DNA from 2 places in the Azospirillum terrae genome. Region 1 is predicted to be linked to the other one. Evidence: riboswitches for the same ligand, from Rfam matches in the RefSeq annotation. Region 1 holds a riboswitch; the other holds the start of a gene.
What was found. Region 1 has a riboswitch for thiamine pyrophosphate ahead of thiO (glycine oxidase ThiO). Riboswitches for the same ligand answer to the same signal wherever they lie in the genome.

Region 1 (4,206 bases):
GCGAAGGGTCCTGACCGCACGGCCAACGCACACGCCGGTGCCTGCCGCAACGGGAGCGGACGATGGACGTGGCCGAGAACCGTGACCCGCACCTGCCGCCGCCAGAGGACCCGCGCCCCAACCAGTTCCGCGAGGACGAGGAGGAGCGCGCCTACGGCGTCGATCCCGACTTCGTGCAGGAGATCCGCGACCTGCTGCGCGACTCCCGGCGTGACGAGGCGCGCGCCCAGGTCGAGGAACTGCACGCCGCCGACGTCGCCGACCTGATCGAGCAGATCGGCCCGGACGAGCGCGAAGCCCTCATCGACGTCCTGCGCCCGAACTTCGACGGCGAGGTGCTGTCGCACCTCAACGAAGATTTGCGCGAGGAGGTCATCGACCTCTTCGAGCCAAAGGAGCTGGCCGCTGCGGTGGCCGAGCTGGACACCGACGACGCCGTCGACCTCATCGAGGACATGGACGAGGAGACCCGGCGGGAGATCCTCGACAACCTCCCCGCCGAGGACCGTGCCCTCGTTCAGGAAAACCTGACTTTCGAGGAGTACACCGCCGGCCGCATGATGCAGCGCGACCTGGTCGCGGTGCCGCAGTTCTGGACGGTGGGCAAGGCGCTGGACTTCCTGCGGGCGTCCGGCGACGATTTGCCGGAGGATTTCTACGACATCTTCGTGGTGGACCCGCTGCACCGGGTGGTGGGCTCAGTGCCGCTGTCGCGGGTGATGCGGCAGAAGCGCTCGGTGCGCATCGCCGACCTCGCCAGCGAGGACTGCCACACCATCCCCGTCACCATGGACCAGGAGGAGGTGGCGAACCTGTTCCGCCAGTACGCCCTGGTGTCGGCCCCTGTCGTCGATCCGACTGGGCGGCTGCGCGGCGTCATCACGGTGGACGACGTGGTGCACATCATCGACGAGGAGGCCGAGGACGACATCCTGAAGCTCGGCGGTGCCGGCGACACCGGCGTCTACAGCCCGGTGCGCGAGATCTCCAAGTCGCGGGTTTGGTGGCTGCTGGTGAACCTCGGCACGGCATTCGCCGCGTCCGGCGTCATCTCGCTGTTCGAGGCGACCATCGAGAAGCTCGTGGCGCTGGCCGTGCTGATGCCAATCGTCGCCTCCATGGGCGGCAACGCCGGCACGCAGACGCTGACCGTCGTGGTGCGCGCGTTGGCGACGCGCGAGCTGTCGGCCTCCAACGTCTGGCGCGTCTTCGGCAAGGAACTTCTGGTGGCTCTCATCAACGGCATCGTCTTCGCCGTGCTGGTCGGTGCCATCGCCTGGGTGTGGTTCGAGCCGACCATCGGCGTCGTCATTGCCTGCGCCATGATCATCAACCTGTTCGTCGCCGGCCTGTTCGGCGTGCTGATCCCGCTGGGCCTTGAGAAACTGGGCGTCGATCCGGCGGTGTCCAGCACGGTGTTCCTCACCACGGTCACCGACGTGGTTGGGTTCTTCGCGTTCCTTGCGTTGGCGACGGTCTTTTTGTTGTAAAAAGTTCTTGCTTTGGTTGCGTCGGCCCGCCACCATGCGGGCCTCGGCATGGGGTGCTGCGCGTGGTGCGCGGCTGAGATCAAACCCATCGAACCTGTCTGGGTAATGCCAGCGAAGGGAGCCGCGCATGAGCGATTCTGCGCCCGCAGTCCATCCAACCGTAGTCCATTCATCCGCATCCAAATCCCTGTCCGTCGCCGTGATCGGCGCCGGAGTCATCGGCCTGGGCATCGCCTGGAGGCTGGCCTCGGCCGGCGCCCGCGTGGATGTTTTCGACCAGGGCGAGGCCGGCCGCGGCGCCAGCCATGCCGCAGGCGGCATGCTCGCCGCCTGCATCGAGACCGAGCCGGGGGAAGAGTGGATGCTCCCCCTCAACCGCGACAGCCAGACGCGCTGGCCCGCTTTCGCCCGCGACCTGGAGGCGGCCACCGGCCTGTCCGTGGAGCTGCGCACCGAGGGCACGCTGGTCATCGGCCACACCGCCGACGACATGGCGCGCCTGCGCTTCCTCCACGAGTTCCAGACCGGCCTGGGTCTGCCCATCGAACTGCTTAGCGGTGCCGAGACCCGCAAGCGCGAGCCCTACCTGCAACCGGGCATCGCCGGGGCGCTGTACAGCCGCGAGGACCATCAGGTCGACAACCGCAAGCTGGCGACCGCTCTGCACACCGCCGTGTTGGCGGCCGGCGGCCAGGTGCACGAGAACGCCGGGGTGTCCCGCGTCGAGCTGCGCGGCGGCCGGGCGACCGGCGTCTGGGTCGGCGACGCGCTGCACGCCGCCGACGTGGTGGTTCTGGCCGCCGGCCCGTGGTCGCGCGGCATCGACGGGCTGCCCGCCGCGGCCCGTCCGCCGGTGCGGCCGATCAAGGGGCAGATGCTGGCGCTGCGCATGGACTCGGCCGAACCGCTGCTGCGCCACGTCGTGTGGACGCCCAGCGGCTATATGGTTCCACGCTTGGACGGCCGGCTGCTGGTCGGCGCCACCAGCGAGGAGCGCGGCTTCGACACCGACCTGACGGCCGGCGGGGTCTTGTCGCTGCTGGAGGGCGCGTGGCGGGCGATCCCCGGCGTCGCCGAACTGCCCATCGACGAGATGTGGACCGGCTTCCGTCCCGGCAGCCGCGACGACGCGCCGATCCTTGGTTTCGGTGAGGTTGAAGGGCTGGTCTATGCCACCGGCCACCACCGCAACGGCATCCTGCTGGTGCCGGTGACCGCCGACGCGATTTCCCGCCTGATCCTCACCGGCGAGACCGAGCCGGTCATCGCCGGCTTCGGCCTCGGCCGTTTCACGGAGGCCGCATGACGGTGATCCCCTCCATGATCCGGGTGAACGGGCAGGCGGAGCCGCTGGGAGCGGCCTCCGTCGCCGAGTTGCTGCTGGCGCGCGGCATCGGGCTGGACGCTCCAGCCGTCGCGGTGGCGCTGAACGGCGCGGTGGTGCGCCGGGCGCAGTGGGCCAAAACGTCGCTGAAGCCCGGCGACGCGCTGGAAATCGTCCGTCCCTTCCAGGGCGGCTGAGCGGGAGACCTAATATGACGACGAACGACACGCTCACCATCGGCGGGCGCAGCTTCCGCTCGCGGCTGTTTATGGGCACCGGCGGCTACCCCAACCAGAAGGCCATGCTGGACGCGCTGGCGGCCGGCGGCACCGAGGTGGCGACCGCCGCCATCCGCCGGATCAGCCTGGACGGCTATGGCGAGAGCCTGATCGACGTGCTGGGCGGCCGGGTGACGCTGCTGCCCAACACCGCCGGCTGCCTGACCGCCAAGGACGCGGTGCTGACCGCCCAACTCGCCCGCGAGGCGCTGGGCCTGGACTGGGTCAAGCTGGAGGTCATCGGCGACCGCGAACTGCTCTACCCCGATTCCGAGGAGTTGCTGAAGGCGACGGCGGAACTGGTGGCGGACGGCTTCACCGTGTTGCCCTACTGCACCGACGATCCGGTGACCTGCCGCAAGCTGGCCGACGCGGGTGCCGCGGCGGTGATGCCGCTGGGGGCGCCGATCGGCTCCGGCCTGGGCATCCGCAACCCGCACGCCATCGAGGTGATCTGCGCCCGCAGTTCTGTGCCCGTCGTGCTCGACGCCGGCATCGGCACGGCGTCCGACGCGGCGCTCGCCATGGAGTTGGGCTGTGCGGCGGTGCTGCTCAACACCGCGGTGTCCAAGGCGCGTGATCCCGTGCGCATGGCGGCGGCGATGCGCGACGCGGTGGCCGCCGGCTGGAACGCGCGGGCTGCCGAGCGGATTCCCAAACGTTTCGGCGCCGAAGCGTCCAGCCCGCAACTCGGCTTGATCGGATCGTGAGTTCGCGCCAGTTTAGGGCATCTCATTTTGCAACTGCGAGCGCCCTGACGTGACCGACTTCAAGCCCCGCGACCCCGATTGGAAGGCCCGCTGTCTGGCGGCGTTCGAGAAGCAGCCCATCGCCAAGACGCTGGGCATCTCCATCGCCACGCTGGAGCCCGGCTTGTGCGAGATGCGCCTGCCGTTCCGCGCGGAGCTGACGCAGCAGCACGGCTTTTTCCAGGCGGGCATCGTGGCGATGCTGGCCGACAACGCCGGAGGCTGGGCGGCCTACACGCTGATGCCGCCGAAGTCGGAGGTGCTGGCCGTCGAGTTCAAGATCAACCTGATGGCCCCGGCCAAGGGTGACGAGATGATCGCCCGCGCGCGTGTCGTGAAGTCCGGCCGCACGCTGACCATCACCA
Region 2 (4,206 bases), on a different contig from region 1:
CGTCGAGGCCGAGCGTCGCCGCGGCCAGCGGGTCGTCGCGCAGCAGAATCAGCGCCCGGCCCCAGCGCCCGCGCGCCAGCCGCCACGCCAGCAGTCCGCCCAGGGTCACGAAACCCCACACCACGGCGGCCAGCGGCAGGCCGCGCGGCACGTCCATGCCGAACGCCGCGACGCCCGGTACGCCGGGCAAGCCGTTCGCTCCGCCGGTGATGTCCGGCGCGTTGATCGCCAGCAGCAGGACCACCTGAGCGATGCCCAGCGTCGCCAACGCAAAGTAGTGCGATTCCAGCCGCAGCACCGGCAGCCCGACCAGCAGCGCCAGCAGCACCGGCAGCGCCAGTGACACCGGGAACGTCGCCGGGAAGCTCCAGCCCAACTGGCTGCCGAGAATGCCCGTGGCGTACGCCCCCACCCCGAAGAAGGCGCCGTGCGCCAGCGACAGGGCGCCGGACAGCCCGAACACCACCTGGAAGCCGATCGCCGCCAACGCGTACACCCCCGCCACGGTCAGCACGCGCAGGCCATAAGGGGAGGCGTACAGCAACGCGTACACCAGCAGCGCCAGGGCGGCGAGTGCCAGCGCGTTACGCACGGCGCCGGGCCGCCTCGCCGAACAGGCCCTGCGGGCGGGCGACCAGGATGAGCAGCAGCGTCGCGTACAGCGCTCCCAGCGCCACCGGGTAGGACAGCACGGACGACACGCCGACCTCGAACAGCGCGATCAGCAGCGCCCCCACCACCGCGCCGGGCACCGAGCCCCAGCCGCCGATGGTCACGGCGATGTACGCCTTGAGGATCAGGTCGCCGCCGGCACTGGGCGTCACGAAGAACTGGTTGGCAAGCAGCAGCCCCGCCGCCCCGGCGTACGCCGTGCCCAGCGCGAAGGTCGCCAGGATCATGGCGGTGACGGGGATGCCACAGGCGCGCGCCATCTCCGGGTCTTGTGCCGTGGCGCGCAGGCGGCGGCCGAACTGCGTGCGGGCGAACACCCACTGCTGGGCGCCGATGAGCAGCGCCGCGACGGCGACGATGGCGAGCGACTGCACGGACACCACCAACCCACCGAGAGCGACCGTGCCGCCCGACAGCAGCGGCGGGGCGGCGCGCGGCTCGCCGCCGAACAGCGCGTTGGCGCCGTTTTGCAGGATGATGCCGACCGCGATGGTGCTGATGAACACCGACACCGGCGGCCGGCCGCGCAGCGGCAGATAGGCGAGCAGCGACACCAGGAGGCCCAGGGCGGCCATCAGCACCAGCACCAGCGGCAGCAGCGCCAAGCCCGGCGCCGGCCAAAGGGAGGCGAGATGCGGGGCCAGCGCCACGGCCAGCATGCCGCCGGCCATGACCAGATCGCCGTGCGCGAAGTTGACCGCCCCCGTGGCGTTCAGCACCAGCACGAACCCCAACGCCACCAGCGCGTAGGCGGCGCCGAGCGCCACGCCGTTGACGAGGAGTTGCAGGACCGTCACTTCACCACGCCCGTCACGTTGTCGTAGCGCTTGACGAGCTTCGGCACACGCGACGCGCCGTCGTAGCAGACGATGACCGCGGAGTGCGCCATGTTGCCCTTGCCGTCCGAGGCGTACGTCATGGCGAGGCCCTTGTACGCGCCCTTGGACAGCGCGTCGCGCACCTGCTCCGGCGTCCGCGCGCCTTTGGCCGCCGCGTCCAGCACCATCTTGACGCCGTCGTACTGGCCGAGCGCGAAGGCGTCCGGCTCGGCGTTGAAGGCGCGGCGGTAGGCGGCGGTGAACGCCTCCACTTCGGGAGAACCGCCGGACACCGGCGAAGCCGCGGTTTCGGCGCACACGCCTTTCAGCTCGGCGGGCTCCAGCAGCGCCGCGGTGCTCGGCTGGTGCATGGCGGAGCCGGCGACGATGGGGATGGTCACGCCGTGCGCCGCCGCCTGGCGGATGAACAGCGCGGTGGGCGCGGAGTGCAGGTGCAGCACCAGCACGTCGGGGTTGGCGGCCAGCGCCTTGGCGATCACCGGCAGCAGGTCCTTGGCCGAGGTGTCCACCCCCTCCTCGAACACCGGGGTGGCGCCCAGCGCCTTGAAGCGCTCCAGCAGATGCGCCTTGCCGCCCTGACCGTAGGCCGTGGTCTGGTAGATCACCGCGGGGCGCTTCTTGCCCAGTTCCTCCACCACATAGCGGGCGTGCGCCGCCTTGGTCACGGCGTCGCCGGGGAAGAAGCGGAAGACCCAGGGGTTGCCCTGCTCGGTGATCGCCGCGGTGCCCGACACGGTGACCAGCGGCAGCTTGTAATCCTTCGCCAGCGGCAGCATCGCCAGCATCTGCGTGCCGAGCATGGAGGCCACCACCGCCGTCACCGGCTTGCCGGCGGCGCGCTCCAGCGCGGTCACCGCGGCTTCGGGGGAGGTGCCGGTGTCGACCACCTCGGACGTCACGGGCAGGCCGGCGGGGGCCTCCTTGAGCGCCAGCAGCGCGCCGTTGCGCTGGCTGGTGCCCTCCAGCGACAGGAAACCGGTCAGGGGGACCAGCACCGGCACGTTCAGGGAATCGGCGAGCGCGGGGGGCGCCAGCAGAATCGACAGGATGGGAATCGCAAACCGCCGCATGGATGTCCTCCTCGCCGGCGGGGAAACGCCGTACGAGGGCGGGCCTCGGACGGTCGGCTCCCTTCGCTGGCATGACCCAGATCAGGTTCGATGGGTAGTTTCTCAGCCTGTCCCGACGGACAGGCACCCCAGCCGTACGAGCGCGAGAATCGGCAAGCCCGACCGCCTTGTCAAGCTTGCCTCTTTCTGGCGCGGGTCTCGGCGCGCAGCACGTACAGGCCGCTGGCGATGACGATACCGGCGCCGAGCGCCAGCGACGGGTCCGGCGCGTCGCCGAAGATGACCGCGCCGTACAGCACGCCCCAGAGCATCTGCGTGTACTGGAACGGCGCCACCACCGCCCCCGGCGCCATGCGGAAGGCCGAGAGCAGGCAGAGCAGCGCCGTGCCGCCGATCAGCCCGGTCGCCGCCATCAGCGGCAGGTCGGCGAGCCGGGGCGTCACCCAGACGGTGGGCTGCCAGGGCGCCAGCATCGTCGCGGTGAGCAGGTTGCCGTAGAACGGCCAGGAGGGTGCGGTCTCCGCGGTGCCCAGCCGGCGGACGATCAGCGCCGACAGCGCGAAGCACACCGCGCTGACCAGGGCGCCCAGCGCGCCGACGTTCACCACCGCTTGCGTGGGGCGCAGCATGACCAGCACGCCGGTGAAGCCGAGCAGCACCGCCGCCCAGCGCCGCGACCCGACCCGCTCGCCCAGCAGCGGCCCGGACAACGCGGTGATGATGAGGGGCGAGGAGAACAGGATGGCGTAGACGTCGGCCAAGGGCATGCGCTGGAAGGCGAAGAACGCCCCCAGTCCGGCGGCGGAGCCGGTCAGCCCGCGCACGAGCTGGAGGCTCGGCCGCCGCGTCGCCAGCATCCGCGGCCCGCCGCGCGCCAGCGCGAAGCCGGCGATGGGGATCAGCGAGAAGCACGCGTTGAAGAACATCGCCTGCACCAGCGGGTAGGTGCCGGTGAGATGCTTCATCAGGCTGTCAACGACGGAGAACAACGCGAACGCGGTGACGATGAGTGCGATACCGCGGAGGTTGAAGTTCATACCGTCGTCAGATCCTCATGGCCACCAGCGGGCCGGGCTCCGGGGCGGTGTCGGCGATGGTGAAAGCCTCCAGCAGCGCGGCGGCGGCGCGCTCCGCGTCGGCGGTGCTGCGGGCGTGCACGACGGCCAGCGGGCGCTGCGAATCCACCACCTCGCCGAGGCCGGCGACGGCGTCCAGGCCGACCGCCGGGTCCACCAGATCGGTCACCTTGGCGCGCCCGCCGCCGAGCGCCACCACGGCGATGCCGACCGCGCGCGTGTCGATGGCCGCCACCACGCCGGAGCGCGGCGCGTGCACCGCCAGCCGCACGGGGGCGGACGCGAGGTGCTTGTCCGGCGCCTCCAGCAGATCGGCGGGGCCGCCCAGCGTCCGCACCATGCGGGCGAAGCGCTCGGCGGCGGCACCGCTGCGGATCGCCGCGTCAAAACGGCGGCGGCCATCGGCCACGTCCGTCGCCAGCTCGCCCACGACCAGCAGCTCCGCCGTCAGCTCCGCCGTCACGTCATAGAGCCGCGGGTCGGTGGGCTCGCCGCGCAGGAAGGCCAGCGATTCGCGCACCTCCAGCGCGTTGCCGGCGGTGCGGCCGA

Region 2: another riboswitch for thiamine pyrophosphate. It lies ahead of ACSVDD_RS17555 (ABC transporter substrate-binding protein); the one in region 1 lies ahead of thiO (glycine oxidase ThiO).

The regions. Positions count from the first base shown of each region.
Region 1 is NZ_JBPXMR010000008.1:18,375-22,580, reverse strand. Features, by position in the region: gene mgtE (magnesium transporter) at 63-1,490, shown strand; TPP riboswitch at 1,530-1,626, shown strand; gene thiO (glycine oxidase ThiO) at 1,618-2,796, shown strand; gene thiS (sulfur carrier protein ThiS) at 2,793-3,011, shown strand; gene ACSVDD_RS19875 (thiazole synthase) at 3,026-3,802, shown strand; gene ACSVDD_RS19870 (PaaI family thioesterase) at 3,852-4,206, shown strand, end outside.
Region 2 is NZ_JBPXMR010000006.1:189,650-193,855, forward strand. Features, by position in the region: gene ACSVDD_RS17545 (branched-chain amino acid ABC transporter ATP-binding protein/permease) at 1-592, opposite strand, end outside; gene ACSVDD_RS17550 (branched-chain amino acid ABC transporter permease) at 585-1,469, opposite strand; gene ACSVDD_RS17555 (ABC transporter substrate-binding protein) at 1,466-2,581, opposite strand; TPP riboswitch at 2,623-2,722, opposite strand; gene ACSVDD_RS17560 (DMT family transporter) at 2,752-3,618, opposite strand; gene deoA (thymidine phosphorylase) at 3,626-4,206, opposite strand, start outside.